Regions from separate parts of the Streptococcus viridans genome, predicted to be linked through region 1. Evidence: predicted binding sites of a transcription regulator. Region 1 holds the regulator's gene; each other region holds the start of a gene.
What was found. Region 1 encodes Rex, which represses fermentation and respiration genes when NADH is low (regulators of the CRP and FNR family bind a similar motif). Its sites were predicted from a motif close to TTGTGAANTANTTCACAA; they were not measured.
Positions count from the first base shown of each region.

Region 1 (3,129 bases):
TAAATTTTATACAGAATCATCCATTTTCCTCCTCAATTGCGAATTATTAATTGAGGAGGTTTTTATGTATCATATTGTATTTCAAGAATCTGGTCTTTTACCTAGAGAACGTTTGCTAACAGAAGGCCCTGATAAGCTCAGTCATCAAGAATTGCTATCCATCTTATTACGGACGGGGAACAAAAATAAAACAGTCTACGAGATTGCTCAAGACTTGTTGGGCTCGCTAAAGAGTTTAAAGGAACTGGCTAGTATGAGCTTTCAGGAGTTACAGGAAGTTCCAGGAATTGGAAAAGTTAAGGCCATTGAGCTATTAGCTGCTATGGAACTTGGGAAACGAATCCAGACCTCACAAGTGATTGAAACGGAACAAATCATGAGTAGTCAGAAGCTGGCAAAAATGATGCAACAAAAAATAGGCCATGAGAAACAGGAGCATTTACTGGCATTGTATCTGAATACCCAAAATCAAATTATTCATCAACAAGTGATTTTTATCGGTACAGTCAATCGTAGCATTGCAGAACCTCGAGAGATATTGCACTATGCCATCAAGCATATGGCGACGTCCTTAATCTTAGTTCACAACCATCCATCCGGAATCATTCATCCGAGCAAGAATGATGATGGCGTCACTCAACAAATGATTGAAGCCTGCAATTGTCTAGGAATTGTTTTTCTTGACCATCTGATTGTTTCAACTGATGATTATTACAGCTACCGGGAGGAGACAGATTTATTGGTATAGAAAAGAGGCTGGGACAAAAGTCCTAGCCTCTCAATTGTCTTTGGATTATCGAGCAAGACGCAGTTGTTGAGTGGGCTCTACTATGCTGATTTCATCAGCTTTTACAGCCCTACTCAACTGTGCGGAGGTGAGACGACGAAATTGAATTCTAACGAATTACCAATTTCTGTCCCACTCTCTTGCTTATCATGAATTTTTGCGCATAAAGTAGAGAAGGGTTTGCAGTTCGCTGGTTAGATCGACATATTGGACAACCACATCCTTTGGAACTGTTAGGTGTACTGGAGAAAAGCTAAGGATTCCCTTGATACCAGCTTCAACCAGTAAATCTGCAACTTCTTGAGATTTTACACTTGGAACGGTTAAAATAGCTGTTTGAATCTCTTGTCCCTCTAGTTTTTCTTTTAGTGTTGAGATGCCGTAAATCGGAATGTTATCTTTACTTTTAGTACCTACTAAGTCATGATCATCCGTATCAAATGCCATGACAATCTTCATTTTGTTTCGCTCATGGAAGCGATAGTGAAGCAGGGCACTTCCCATATTTCCAATCCCGACGATAGCAACATTGGTGATGGAGTTATCATTTAAGAGATCTGCGAAGAAGTTCATTAACTTTTTGACATCATAACCAAAACCACGTCGTCCTAACTCTCCGAAGTAGGAGAAGTCGCGACGAACAGTCGCGGAGTCAATACCGATGGCTTCAGCAATCTGTTTTGAATTTGCTCGCTCGATCTTCTCTGCATTAAAGCGTTTAAAAATGCGGTAATACAGAGAGAGTCGTTTGGCAGTAGCACGAGGAATTGGATTAGTCTTATCTTGTTTCACAATATCACAACCTTTCAAATCTATTTTATAAAAAGTTTGTGAATAAAGCAACTATCTTCTACTAAAAAAACACCAAAATGGTGCTTTTCTTTGTTAGTTGGAATTTCTTAAACTCTGATCAAACTGAATCAGATAGCGATAGAAGTCACCGATTCTTCCAGTGAAAGGTAAAATTTGCCCCTTGTAGGTCACGGAAACAACCTGATAGGAATCTGGAAGGGTCACACAGCCTGAAAAAGCTAGTAGACAGTGATCCAAATTATCGTAGCTAATCTGACGTTCCTTTTGGTATGCATCCAAATAGGTGAGGACTAGAGGAGCATTGGTCATTACTTTTCAATCCTTTCAAAGATTTCGCGCTCAACTAAACTGTCCATGAGGAAGTAGAATTTTTGTTGGATGATTTTGTTTTCTGGATTTTTAAAAATATTTACCAAACGAAGGCCTGACTTGTCAGTAATGTTAATTTTAAATCCTGTTAAATCCTTATTGATAATAATTTTTAGCTTAAAGCCATCTCCGCTATTTGGAACAGCTTCTAATAGACGATTTAATTCGTAGTTTCCAACCTTTGTTTGGGCAAAGGTATTGTCGCGTAGGGTATATTTTTTAATATTTGGATGGATTGCGTATGTGTAATCGCAGTCTGTTAATGAGACAGAAGTTTCAAATGCCATGTAATTCTCCTAAAATTTTGTGAATGGTTGTAATAAAAATATCGACTTCATCAGAAGTATTGAATTCAGATAAACTAATGCGAATAGATTCCTTCAAGCGAGGCGAATCTTCGCCGTAATAAGCTGCAAGGACATGACTTGGTTGAACAGTTCCTGCTGTACAAGCGGAGCCGGTTGAGACTGAAATACCTGCCATGTCTAAACGAAGCAGTAAGATATCATTGCTGATACCAGGAAAGCCAATATTTAAGACATGAGGAAGGTTAGTGTCTGTGCTATTCAGATAGAAATCTAGATCTTCTAGACCAGTTAGGATACGTTCAGATAAGCTCTGAATATACTGATAATTTGCTTCTAACTGATCAGTTGCTTCTTTGAGGGCTTGAGCCATTCCAGCAATTGAAATCAAGTTCTCTGTACTAGCCCGACGCTTGTCTTCTTGGTCACCCCCGTGTAAGAGATTGAAAAAGTCAGGCTTTCTAGCATAGAGGATGCCAACCCCTTTTGGCCCATGAAATTTATGGGCGGATGCGGTTAGGAAATCGATTCCTAGCTCTTCTGGTGCTATAGAAAGTTTACCAACGGCCTGGACAGCATCGACATGAAAAGCAGCAGGATGGTCTTTTAAAAGGTCAGAAATGGCCTTGATGGGTAAGAGATCGCCTGTTTCGTTATTGGCATACATGGTGGATACCAAAATAGTATCGGGACGAAGTGCAGCACGAATATCTTCAGGACGAATCTTTTGATCAACGGGTTGAATAACGGTCACTTCAAACCCAAACTCCTCGACCAAGTACTCAATCGGTTCCAAAACGGCATGGTGCTCAATAGCCGTGGTAATAATATGCTTCCCTTGCTGTCTATGTTTGA
Region 1 is NZ_LR134266.1:929,821-932,949, forward strand. Features, by position in the region: gene EL081_RS04980 (hypothetical protein) at 1-3, shown strand, start outside; gene radC (RadC family protein) at 65-748, shown strand; gene EL081_RS04995 (redox-sensing transcriptional repressor Rex) at 935-1,579, opposite strand; gene EL081_RS05000 (DUF4649 family protein) at 1,673-1,909, opposite strand; gene EL081_RS05005 (DUF1831 domain-containing protein) at 1,909-2,256, opposite strand; gene EL081_RS05010 (cysteine desulfurase family protein) at 2,246-3,129, opposite strand, start outside.

Region 2 (3,129 bases), 620 kb from region 1:
GAACACGCATGGAACAGACGGCTTCTCTTATGTAGACCTCAACCGTCAAGGGGTGCCATTGATCGAGATTGTCTCTGAAGCAGATATGCGTTCTCCAGAAGAAGCCTATGCCTATTTGACAGCCCTCAAAGAAGTCATCCAATACACAGGTATTTCTGACGTCAAGATGGAAGAAGGATCGATGCGGGTCGATGCCAACATTTCTCTTCGCCCATACGGTCAAGAGGAATTTGGTACCAAGACGGAGTTGAAAAACTTGAACTCTTTCTCAAACGTCCGTAAAGGTCTTGAATACGAAGTGGAGCGTCAAGCGAAAATCTTGCGTTCAGGTGGGATTATTCGTCAAGAAACACGCCGTTATGATGAGGCCAACAAGAGCACGATTCTTATGCGTGTCAAAGAAGGGGCGGCGGATTACCGTTACTTCCCAGAACCAGACCTTCCCTTGTTTGAAATCTCAGATGAGTGGATCGAGGAAATGCGTACGGAGTTACCAGAGTTTCCAAAAGACCGTCGTGCTCGCTACGTGGCAGAGCTTGGCTTGTCTGACTATGATGCCAACCAATTGACAGCGACGAAAGTCACTTCTGACTTCTTTGAAGCAGCTGTAGCCCTTGGTGGAGATGCCAAGCAAGTGTCTAACTGGCTGCAAGGGGAAGTCGCACAATTCTTGAATGCAGAAGGTAAAACGCTGGAAGAAATCCAATTGACACCAGAAAACTTGGTTGAAATGATTGCCATCATCGAAGATGGCACCATCTCTTCTAAGATTGCCAAGAAAGTCTTCGTTCACTTGGCAAAAAACGGTGGCGGTGCGCGTGAATACGTCGAAAAAGCCGGATTGGTACAGATTTCAGACCCTGAAGTCTTGATCCCGATCATCCACCAAGTCTTTGCAGACAATGAAGCAGCCGTAGCCGACTTCAAGTCAGGGAAGCGGAATGCGGACAAGGCCTTCACAGGCTTCCTCATGAAAGCAACCAAAGGCCAAGCTAACCCACAAGTAGCCCTCAAGTTACTTGCCCAAGAATTGGCTAAGTTGAAAGAAGAGTAATAGAGAAAAACTAGCCGAGAGGTTGGTTTTTTCTATCCATAAAATTGTGTTAGAATAGGAAAGACCATTACATATCAACTAGCATTAGGAGAAGTTACATGAACAAATTTTTAAGAGCCTTATTTGTCCTAGTTATCATCGCCATGTCTGGAGCCATTATTTTTCAGTTCTTCTTTCCATCCTATATGGGAAGTCATTCGGGATATGGTGTTTCTGTCGGTTGGCAGCGAGAGATTGGGATTTGGAATGTGGCAGTTCTTGTGATTCTTATTGCTGTCAATCTCAAATATGATTGGTTCTATCTTCGAACGGTACTATTGGCCTTGATCATTGGTGGGCTTGGGATTGGGACCAATCATTTATTTGCTTATCTCAACTATCATTTGCCAGTAAATGCTATTGGAGCTTTTGAAAATTATCTTCTTGTTCTGGGCTGGATTGTCGGTTGGAAATTAGAGTCATCTCGGACTGATAATTAAGATATTAACCGTCTGTTTTTTCTTGACAAACTTTGTGAAAAGGCTTACAATATAGTTGTCGGGTTTCCTGAAAGGGAAATGCAATTCATGGAAATACAAAGGAGAAACACATGGAAACAATGAAAGCTGCTCGCTGGCATGGCAAGAAGGACGTTCGTATCGAGGAAGTGGAAGTCCCTAAAGTACAACCTCATCAAGTAAAGGTTGCGGTCAAATTCACAGGAATCTGTGGAACAGACTTGCATGAATACTTGGATGGGCCAATCTTCATTCCAACAGAAGAGCATGTTTATTCTGGTCAAAAAGCACCCGTTACCCTCGGTCACGAGTTTGCTGGAGAAATTGTTGAGGTTGGAAGCGATGTGACTCGTGTCAAAGTTGGGGATCGTGTGACGATTGAACCAATTTTGGCAAAACATAACCTAATCGGTGAATACAACCTCGATCCAAACTTGAACTTCGTCGGCCTTGCGGCAGATGGTGGTTTTGCGAAGTATTGTGTGCTTGATGGTGATCTTGTGCATGTGATTCCAGATAGCTTGAGCTACGAGCAAGCAGCGCTTACAGAACCTGCAGCTGTTGCTGTTTATGCCGTTCGTCAATCTGCATTGAAAACTGGGGATACAGCCGTTATCTTTGGCTTGGGTCCAATCGGTCTTTTGATTGTTGAAGCCCTTCGTGCGGCTGGTGCTTCAAAAATTTATGCAGTTGAATTGTCTCCGGAACGCCAAGCTAAGGCTGAAGAATTGGGTGCCATTGTGGTTCGTCCAGAAGAAGGTGAATCAATCGTTGAAGCGATCCATCGTTTAACAGGTGGTGGCGCCGATGTGTCTTATGAAGTAACAGGGGTTCCTGTTGTTCTTGGACAAGCTTTGGCAGCTGTTCATAAGGCTGGTGAATGTATGGTCGTATCAATTTGGGAACGCGAAGCGAGCATCAATCCAAATGAATTTGCTATTCAAGAAAAGACCCTCAAAGGGATTATCGCTTATCGCCACATCTTCCCTAAAGTATTGGAATTGATGGAACAAGGCTACTTCTCTGCTGAAAAATTGGTTACCAAGAAAATCAAATTGGAAAATATTATTCAAGATGGCTTTATCGAATTGACGCAAGATAAATCTCAAATCAAGATTTTAGTTGAGCCGTAATGTACTAAACTTATAGTATGAAACCAGTCCATATGGGCTGGTTTTTTTATGAAGGAGAACAATATAAAAAGATAGTATAAATTACGAAAACGCTTGCATAAATAATTTTTACATGCTATACTGGTTGAACACTAATTATTTTAAGGAGACATTTATGAAACAGAAACCTTCTGTGACAGGCGATAAACAAGTGGTCTATGCGATTCGTCGATTGAAAAATGGCGTTGGTTCGGTGGCGATTGCGACGAGCTTGGCTTTATTAACAGCCTTTGCTAGTCCGGTCAGTGCGGATGAAGGGATAACCCCCTCTGCACAAGCCTCAGAAGTGGTGGCAACCCCTTCTAATGAAGAGGTTAGTTTTTCATCTGATGTGAAACCAGCTGCGACCACTGAGACAGGTGAAACCCCAAAAATGGCGGATGAAAGTGTCACAGCGCCTGAAAAT
Region 2 is NZ_LR134266.1:1,550,018-1,553,146, reverse strand. Features, by position in the region: gene gatB (Asp-tRNA(Asn)/Glu-tRNA(Gln) amidotransferase subunit GatB) at 1-1,054, shown strand, start outside; gene EL081_RS08075 (hypothetical protein) at 1,153-1,533, shown strand; gene EL081_RS08070 (2,3-butanediol dehydrogenase) at 1,644-2,684, shown strand; gene EL081_RS08065 (pullulanase) at 2,839-3,129, shown strand, end outside.
Region 2: EL081_RS08070 (2,3-butanediol dehydrogenase) is a predicted target of Rex. The motif match lies at 1,566-1,583, and genes of this name have one in related genera.

Region 3 (3,129 bases), 600 kb from region 1:
CCTTCTTCTATAGAGAGATGTACTGGAGTAGCTAATCCTTCTTGCTGAGCTGATTCCATTAAATAATCAAAAACTATTTCTTCCCCTAAAGCACCGATTTTACTTTTTGCTTTCTGTATTTTTTCAAAATCGAGTTTCTTGGCAATTCCTGAATATTTTGTGATCGATTTTTACCTTCATCTTCAAAAGTTATGTTGAATCCATCATTCTTATTTGTCTGTATTTTTAGGATTTCATTGAAGGTTGAATTTGTAAAGATAAAGTTCAACTCCTCGATCGTTTCAAGTTCTTCCTTTAACTGTTGAAAGGCAAACATCGAAAACGTTGCAGCAGCAATCTTCACCTTGCTTCCAGGCTTTATTTCTTTCTTTAATTCATCTCCTAGACGAATACTCCGATTATCAATCTCCATTATAATCTCCTAATATTAACTCAACAATTTAATTATATCATGTAAAAACTATATTGGCCCTTCAAACTAAAAATTATTACTAAAAATGAGTAAATTGTTTTGTTTACAATAAATACTTTTCCAAATAAGAGAACCAAAAAAGGCTTATCCTTGCGGATAAACCTCTGGTTAATAACGTTTCAAGCAAAATTAAGCTTTGTTTTCGCTACCAAATACGTCGATACGTTCTTCAACTGAAGCTGTGATTGCTTCGAATCCTGGTTTCAAGAATTTACGTGGGTCGAAGAGTTTCTTCTTGTCGTATTCTGCTTCGTTTGCATCGTATTCACGTACGAATTGACGAGTTGCATTAGCGAATGCGATTTGGCACTCAGTGTTAACGTTAACTTTCGCAACACCAAGTTTGATAGCTTCTTTGATTTGCTCATCAGGGATACCTGAACCACCGTGCAATACGATTGGGAATCCTGGAAGAGCTTCTGTCAATTTCTTCAAGTGGTCAAGGTCAAGACCTTCCCAGTTTGCTGGGTATGGACCGTGGATGTTACCAATACCTGCTGCCAAGAAGTCGATTCCTGTAGCAACCATTGCTTTAGCATCTTCGATTGGTGCCAATTCACCTTTACCAACGATACCGTCTTCTTCACCACCGATTGTACCAACTTCAGCTTCAACTGAGATACCTTTAGCGTGAGCTTTTTCTACAACTTCTTTCGCCAATTTAAGGTTTTCTTCAACTGGAAGGTGTGATCCGTCGAACATGATTGAAGTGTAACCAACTTCGATACATTCAAGAGCATCTTCGTAGTGACCATGGTCAAGGTGGATTGCAACTGGTACAGTGATACCCATTGCTTCAACAAGGTTAGCGATCATGTTGCGAGCTACTTTGTAACCACCCATGTATTTAGCAGCACCCATAGAAGTTTGGATCAAAACTGGAGCTTTTTTAGCTTCTGCTGCACGCAAGATAGCTTGAGTCCACTCAAGGTTGTTTGTGTTAAATCCACCAACTGCGTAACCATTGTCACGAGCTGCTTGGACAAATTTTTCTGCTGAAACGATTGCCATTAGTAGTAGGCCTCCTCTAATTTATTGTGGTTAAACCACTTACATTGTTTATTTTATCACTTTTTAGATGAAAATGCTAGCTTTTCCTGTAGCTTTAAGCGCTTTCTTATTATAAATGAGGAGGAATGCTTACTTTCCCAAGACTTCTACAGCCCATAGAAACGCAAAAGAAGGGAGCCCAAGCTCCCTCTTTTTAATCCTCTGCTTTAAAATTTTTTAATGAAACTAAAAATGCAATCCCGGAAATCACTAGGAATCCTCCTGCGACCCATTGAGAATAGAAGAAATAAGTAAATTCATGAACTTTCCCAAAGATTTTTCCAAATAGCCACATCAAGGGACTTTCAAGATACGAAAAACTCCAGGACAAAATAAGGAGATTCGCAAATAAAAGAATGAGACCCGCTACCAGAAAGAGATTGGAAATCCACTTATGAATCCTCTTTTCATCTTTTAGGAGCCACCTAGAAGCGATGGCTAGAATACAGACAAAGAAGTTCCAGCTAATTAAAGCCATCAAGGCACTTCCGAAATCTTCATGAGCAGCGAGCCCCATGGCCAAAATCATGACTGGAGCAAAAAAATTAATGGCACTTCCTATGAGCGCTAGGAGCCCATTGATCAAAACCAGATAGTGCTTCTTCATGTTCACACCTCATCTCACACCTATTCTATCATAAAGTTTTGAAAAACAAAAAAGATAGCCGAAGCTGTCTTGATCATCCGATGCGGAGAGAGGGACTTGAACCCTCACGACCTAAAGCGGTCACAGGATCCTTAGTCCTGCGCGTCTGCCAATTCCGCCATCCCCGCGATTGAGTACCTTACTAGTATATCAATCTTCTACTTTCTTGTCAAGATTTTTTTCAAACTTTTTTCAAAGGTTGCAGATTTTCACAGGTTAAGCAGAGCGTCGGCAGCTTCACTTGTCTCTCCTGTTCAAATGAGGATTCATCCCTATTACAGAAGGGCTCCTTTAAGGGACTGGAATTGTCTCACTGGGGGTAACCAGATATTTTTCAAATTCTAAATCAGGCATACAAGAGGCCATATCTTCTCTAATCCGCTCCAGTGCTTCCAAGCGCATCTCTACAGAGGTCGCTCTGTTTCCCTGGATGATAAAGAGGGCATTGCGGGTAGTCTCCTCCATCTTATAGCGCTCACCATCTCTCACATCTAGCCAGGCCATAATACCCTCTTGATCTCGGTAGACCGGATCGGTTTCACTAACATGCTTTTCTGTTGATAAGATGGGCAAAAAGGTATCCTCTCTTTGACTAATCGTAAACTCGATTGGTCCTTGGATCTTATCCAAATCATGCCCTCCAATGGCTAAAAAGGAACGGAGACATTCGACATTATAGATATCAATCACACTATTGATCGTCGGAAGGAAGCCACGACTTTGGATATTCTTAATCAAAGCAAGAATTGTCGGCGGGTTCTTCTTGACACTACGCCCCGATTCCTTCAACAAGTCCATATAGCCTTGTACAACTGCCTCCTCTTTCACCAAGCTGAGATCACAATTTAAGGCCCAATTTTCCATCTCCTTCTTTTTAGCTAGAAAAGTTGCAGACAGGTGAGCTTGTGGATCCACCTGTTTGGCCACTCCGATTACAACTGTCTCAATCCCTAAGTCAACC
Region 3 is NZ_LR134266.1:330,709-333,837, reverse strand. Features, by position in the region: gene EL081_RS01860 (DUF3883 domain-containing protein) at 1-59, opposite strand, end outside; gene EL081_RS01855 (hypothetical protein) at 86-412, opposite strand; gene EL081_RS01850 (class II fructose-bisphosphate aldolase) at 602-1,483, opposite strand; gene EL081_RS01845 (hypothetical protein) at 1,677-2,129, opposite strand; tRNA gene EL081_RS01840 (tRNA-Leu) at 2,211-2,296, opposite strand; gene EL081_RS01835 (B3/B4 domain-containing protein) at 2,460-3,129, opposite strand, start outside.
Region 3: EL081_RS01850 (class II fructose-bisphosphate aldolase) is a predicted target of Rex. The motif match lies at 1,528-1,545, and genes of this name have one in related genera.

Region 4 (3,129 bases), 190 kb from region 1:
AGTGGCAGCCTTTATCTCTGGCAAGTTAAGTCCGGCTCATTTGAATCCAGCGGTGACAATTGGGGTTGCTCTTAATGGTGGACTAGCTTGGGCATCTGTGATTCCTTATATCATCGCTCAATTCGCTGGAGCCATGGTAGGGCAAGTCCTTGTCTGGTTACAGTTCAAACCGCATTACCTAGCAGAAGAAAATCCTGGAAATATCCTTGCAACCTTTAGTACAGGTCCAGCAATTAAGGATACTACTTCAAACCTCATCAGTGAAATCCTTGGAACCTTTGTCTTGCTACTGACTATCTTTGCACTTGGTCTTTATGACCTTCAAGCAGGACTTGGTACTTTTGCCGTTGGTACCTTGATTGTAGGGATTGGTTTGTCTCTCGGTGGAACTACAGGCTACGCTCTCAACCCAGCTCGTGACTTAGGTCCTCGTATCATGCACAGCCTCCTTCCTATTCCTAACAAAGGAGATGGTGACTGGGGTTACGCTTGGATTCCAGTAGTTGGTCCAATCATCGGTGCAGTACTTGCAGTAGCAGTCTTTAAAATGTTTTAAAAAAAGAAAGAGAGTGGGACAGAAATCGGTAATTCGTTAGAATTCGATTCCGTCGTCCCACCTCCGCACAGTTGAGTAGGGCTGTAAAAGCTGATAAAATCAGCGTAGTAGAGCCCACTCAACCACTGCGTCTTGCTCGATAATCCAAAGACAATTGAGAGGCTAGGACTTTTGTCCCAGCCTCTTTTAAAATACTGTATCAGCTAAAGAGTGCTTTGTACGTTCTAACTTAAAACAAGCTATAAGAAATGTAAAAAGCGATAAAGAAAATAATGATGGCAATAATGTATTGAACCGGCTTAGGTAGGTTATTCAATTTATCCATGAATTCTTTCATTGATTGATCTCCTTATTGTTTGAATCTCTTAGGATTAGTGTAGCATGAAATAATCCCTAAAACAATAGCAAAACAGCTGTTTTTGTTAAAATTAGATTCTCCTTTTAAAATTATTTAGATCAGTTAACCTATTACTAAATAAAAATACCATAGATTGTAAATTATTTTAGATAATAAGAGGCCAGAGTTTGACACTTATTTCACAAAGGAGTATACTATTAGCATAGTTTTGGAAGGAACTTATGATAGATTCACCCAAAACTGACTGTCAACCTTTGCTGTTCTTCTATGAACATTTGCTGGTATCAGGGATACCAAGGAGGAATCATATGTCTAAAGTAGCTATTGTCACAGGTGCAGGTCAAGGAATCGGTTTTGCGATTGCGAAACGATTGGTACAAGATGGCTTCAAGGTCGGAGTATTGGATTACAACGCTGAAACAGCGGAAAAAGCAGTGGCTGAATTGTCAGCTGAAAATGCTTTTGCGGTCGTTGCGGATGTCTCCAAACAAGCAGAAGTGGCTGCAGCTTTCCAAAAAGTTGTGGATCATTTCGGAGACTTAAACGTCGTCGTTAACAACGCTGGTGTTGCACCAACTACACCACTTGATACGATTACAGAAGAACAATTTGAGCGCACTTTTGCCATCAACGTTGGTGGTGTGATTTGGGGTGCTCAAGCTGCTCAAGCCCAATTCAAAGCGCTTGGCCATGGAGGAAAAATCATCAATGCCACCTCACAGGCTGGTGTCGTTGGTAACCCTAACTTGACTGTCTATGGTGGTACTAAATTCGCTGTTCGTGGAATTACGCAAACATTGGCACGTGACTTGGCAGATTCAGGCATCACTGTCAATGCGTATGCACCTGGTATCGTTAAGACTCCAATGATGTTTGACATCGCTCATGAAGTTGGTAAGAACGCTGGTAAAGATGACGAATGGGGTATGCAAACTTTTGCTAAAGATATAACCCTCAAACGTTTGTCAGAACCTGAAGATGTAGCAGCAGCGGTTAGCTTCCTTGCAGGTCCTGATTCAAACTACATCACAGGACAAACCATCATCGTGGATGGTGGGATGCAATTCCATTAAGATAAAACCAGAGGTTGGGACTTTGTCCAGCCTCTTTTCTTATGTGCACCTTATTCCTCTCGTTCGCTTTTTTTGAAAAATTAGGGTAGAATAGAAGTCATATTTTGAAAAAGAATAGATCAATAGTGATAGAGATGAACTCTCTTCCATCCATTAAAACGAAAAGAGGTGACCATATGTGGAAATGGATCAAACGGATCATCGGACTGACCTTCCTCCTAGTGATTGTCTTAGCAATTTTCTTGATACCGGCAAAAGTTTCGACTCAAGAACAATTTAAAAATGTGACAGTGAATACTTCGCTGGTAGATCTAGCCCAAGAAGGTCTTTCTACAGCAGACTTAACAACATCTGGCCTGCAAACAGAGCTTCAGCTGAATTCTCCTCAATTGCGCCAAGTCATTAAAGGAATGCTTGGAGAGGTTTCGGATGAAACACTCCTCAATACAGCTGTCTCTATGAATGGAGACTATATCAATGTTCAGGTGCCGATTGAACTAGGACCGGTGGAAACCATGGTGAGCATGGACTTTTCAGCGAGTGTGACGGATCAACAATTGACCTTAAACCTAGAACGGGCCCGTCTTGGCCATCTCCCAATTCCACGTGCCTTGGTCGCTTCGAAAATTGCTGAAAAAGTTAACCAAGAGGGAACCGGAGCTACCATGACAGGCAATCAAATCCAATTGACCTTACCGACAAGTGGCTATCAAATCCATTCTGCGAAGGTCGAAAAAGGGAACATGGTATTGCAAATTATCATTCCCATTTCCTATTAAGCATCAACCATTGGTTACTGATGAGGCCGGTGGTTTTTCTGTTTGACAAAGCCCAGAAAAAAGAGTAAGGTAGAACGAGAAAACGATTTCAGAAACAGGGAGATTTAAAATGCCACTATATGAATTTTGTGCAGAAAACATAACTCTTTTAGAAAAAGCTTTTCAAGCAGGAGCGCGACGAGTAGAACTATGTGATAACTTAGCGGTAGGAGGTACGACTCCTAGCTATGCTGTGATCAAAGAGGCTGTGAGGCTTGCTAAAGAGTATCAGGCCAAGGTTATCGTCATGATTCGTCCACGAGGTGGAGATTTTGTATACTCTGATCAAGAGCTAGACATCATGTTAGAAGATTGGAAAGTTGC
Region 4 is NZ_LR134266.1:1,115,289-1,118,417, reverse strand. Features, by position in the region: gene EL081_RS05930 (MIP/aquaporin family protein) at 1-556, shown strand, start outside; gene EL081_RS05920 ((S)-acetoin forming diacetyl reductase) at 1,223-1,987, shown strand; gene EL081_RS05915 (hypothetical protein) at 2,164-2,766, shown strand; gene EL081_RS05910 (copper homeostasis protein CutC) at 2,876-3,129, shown strand, end outside.
Region 4: EL081_RS05920 ((S)-acetoin forming diacetyl reductase) is a predicted target of Rex. The motif match lies at 1,082-1,099, and genes of this name have one in related genera.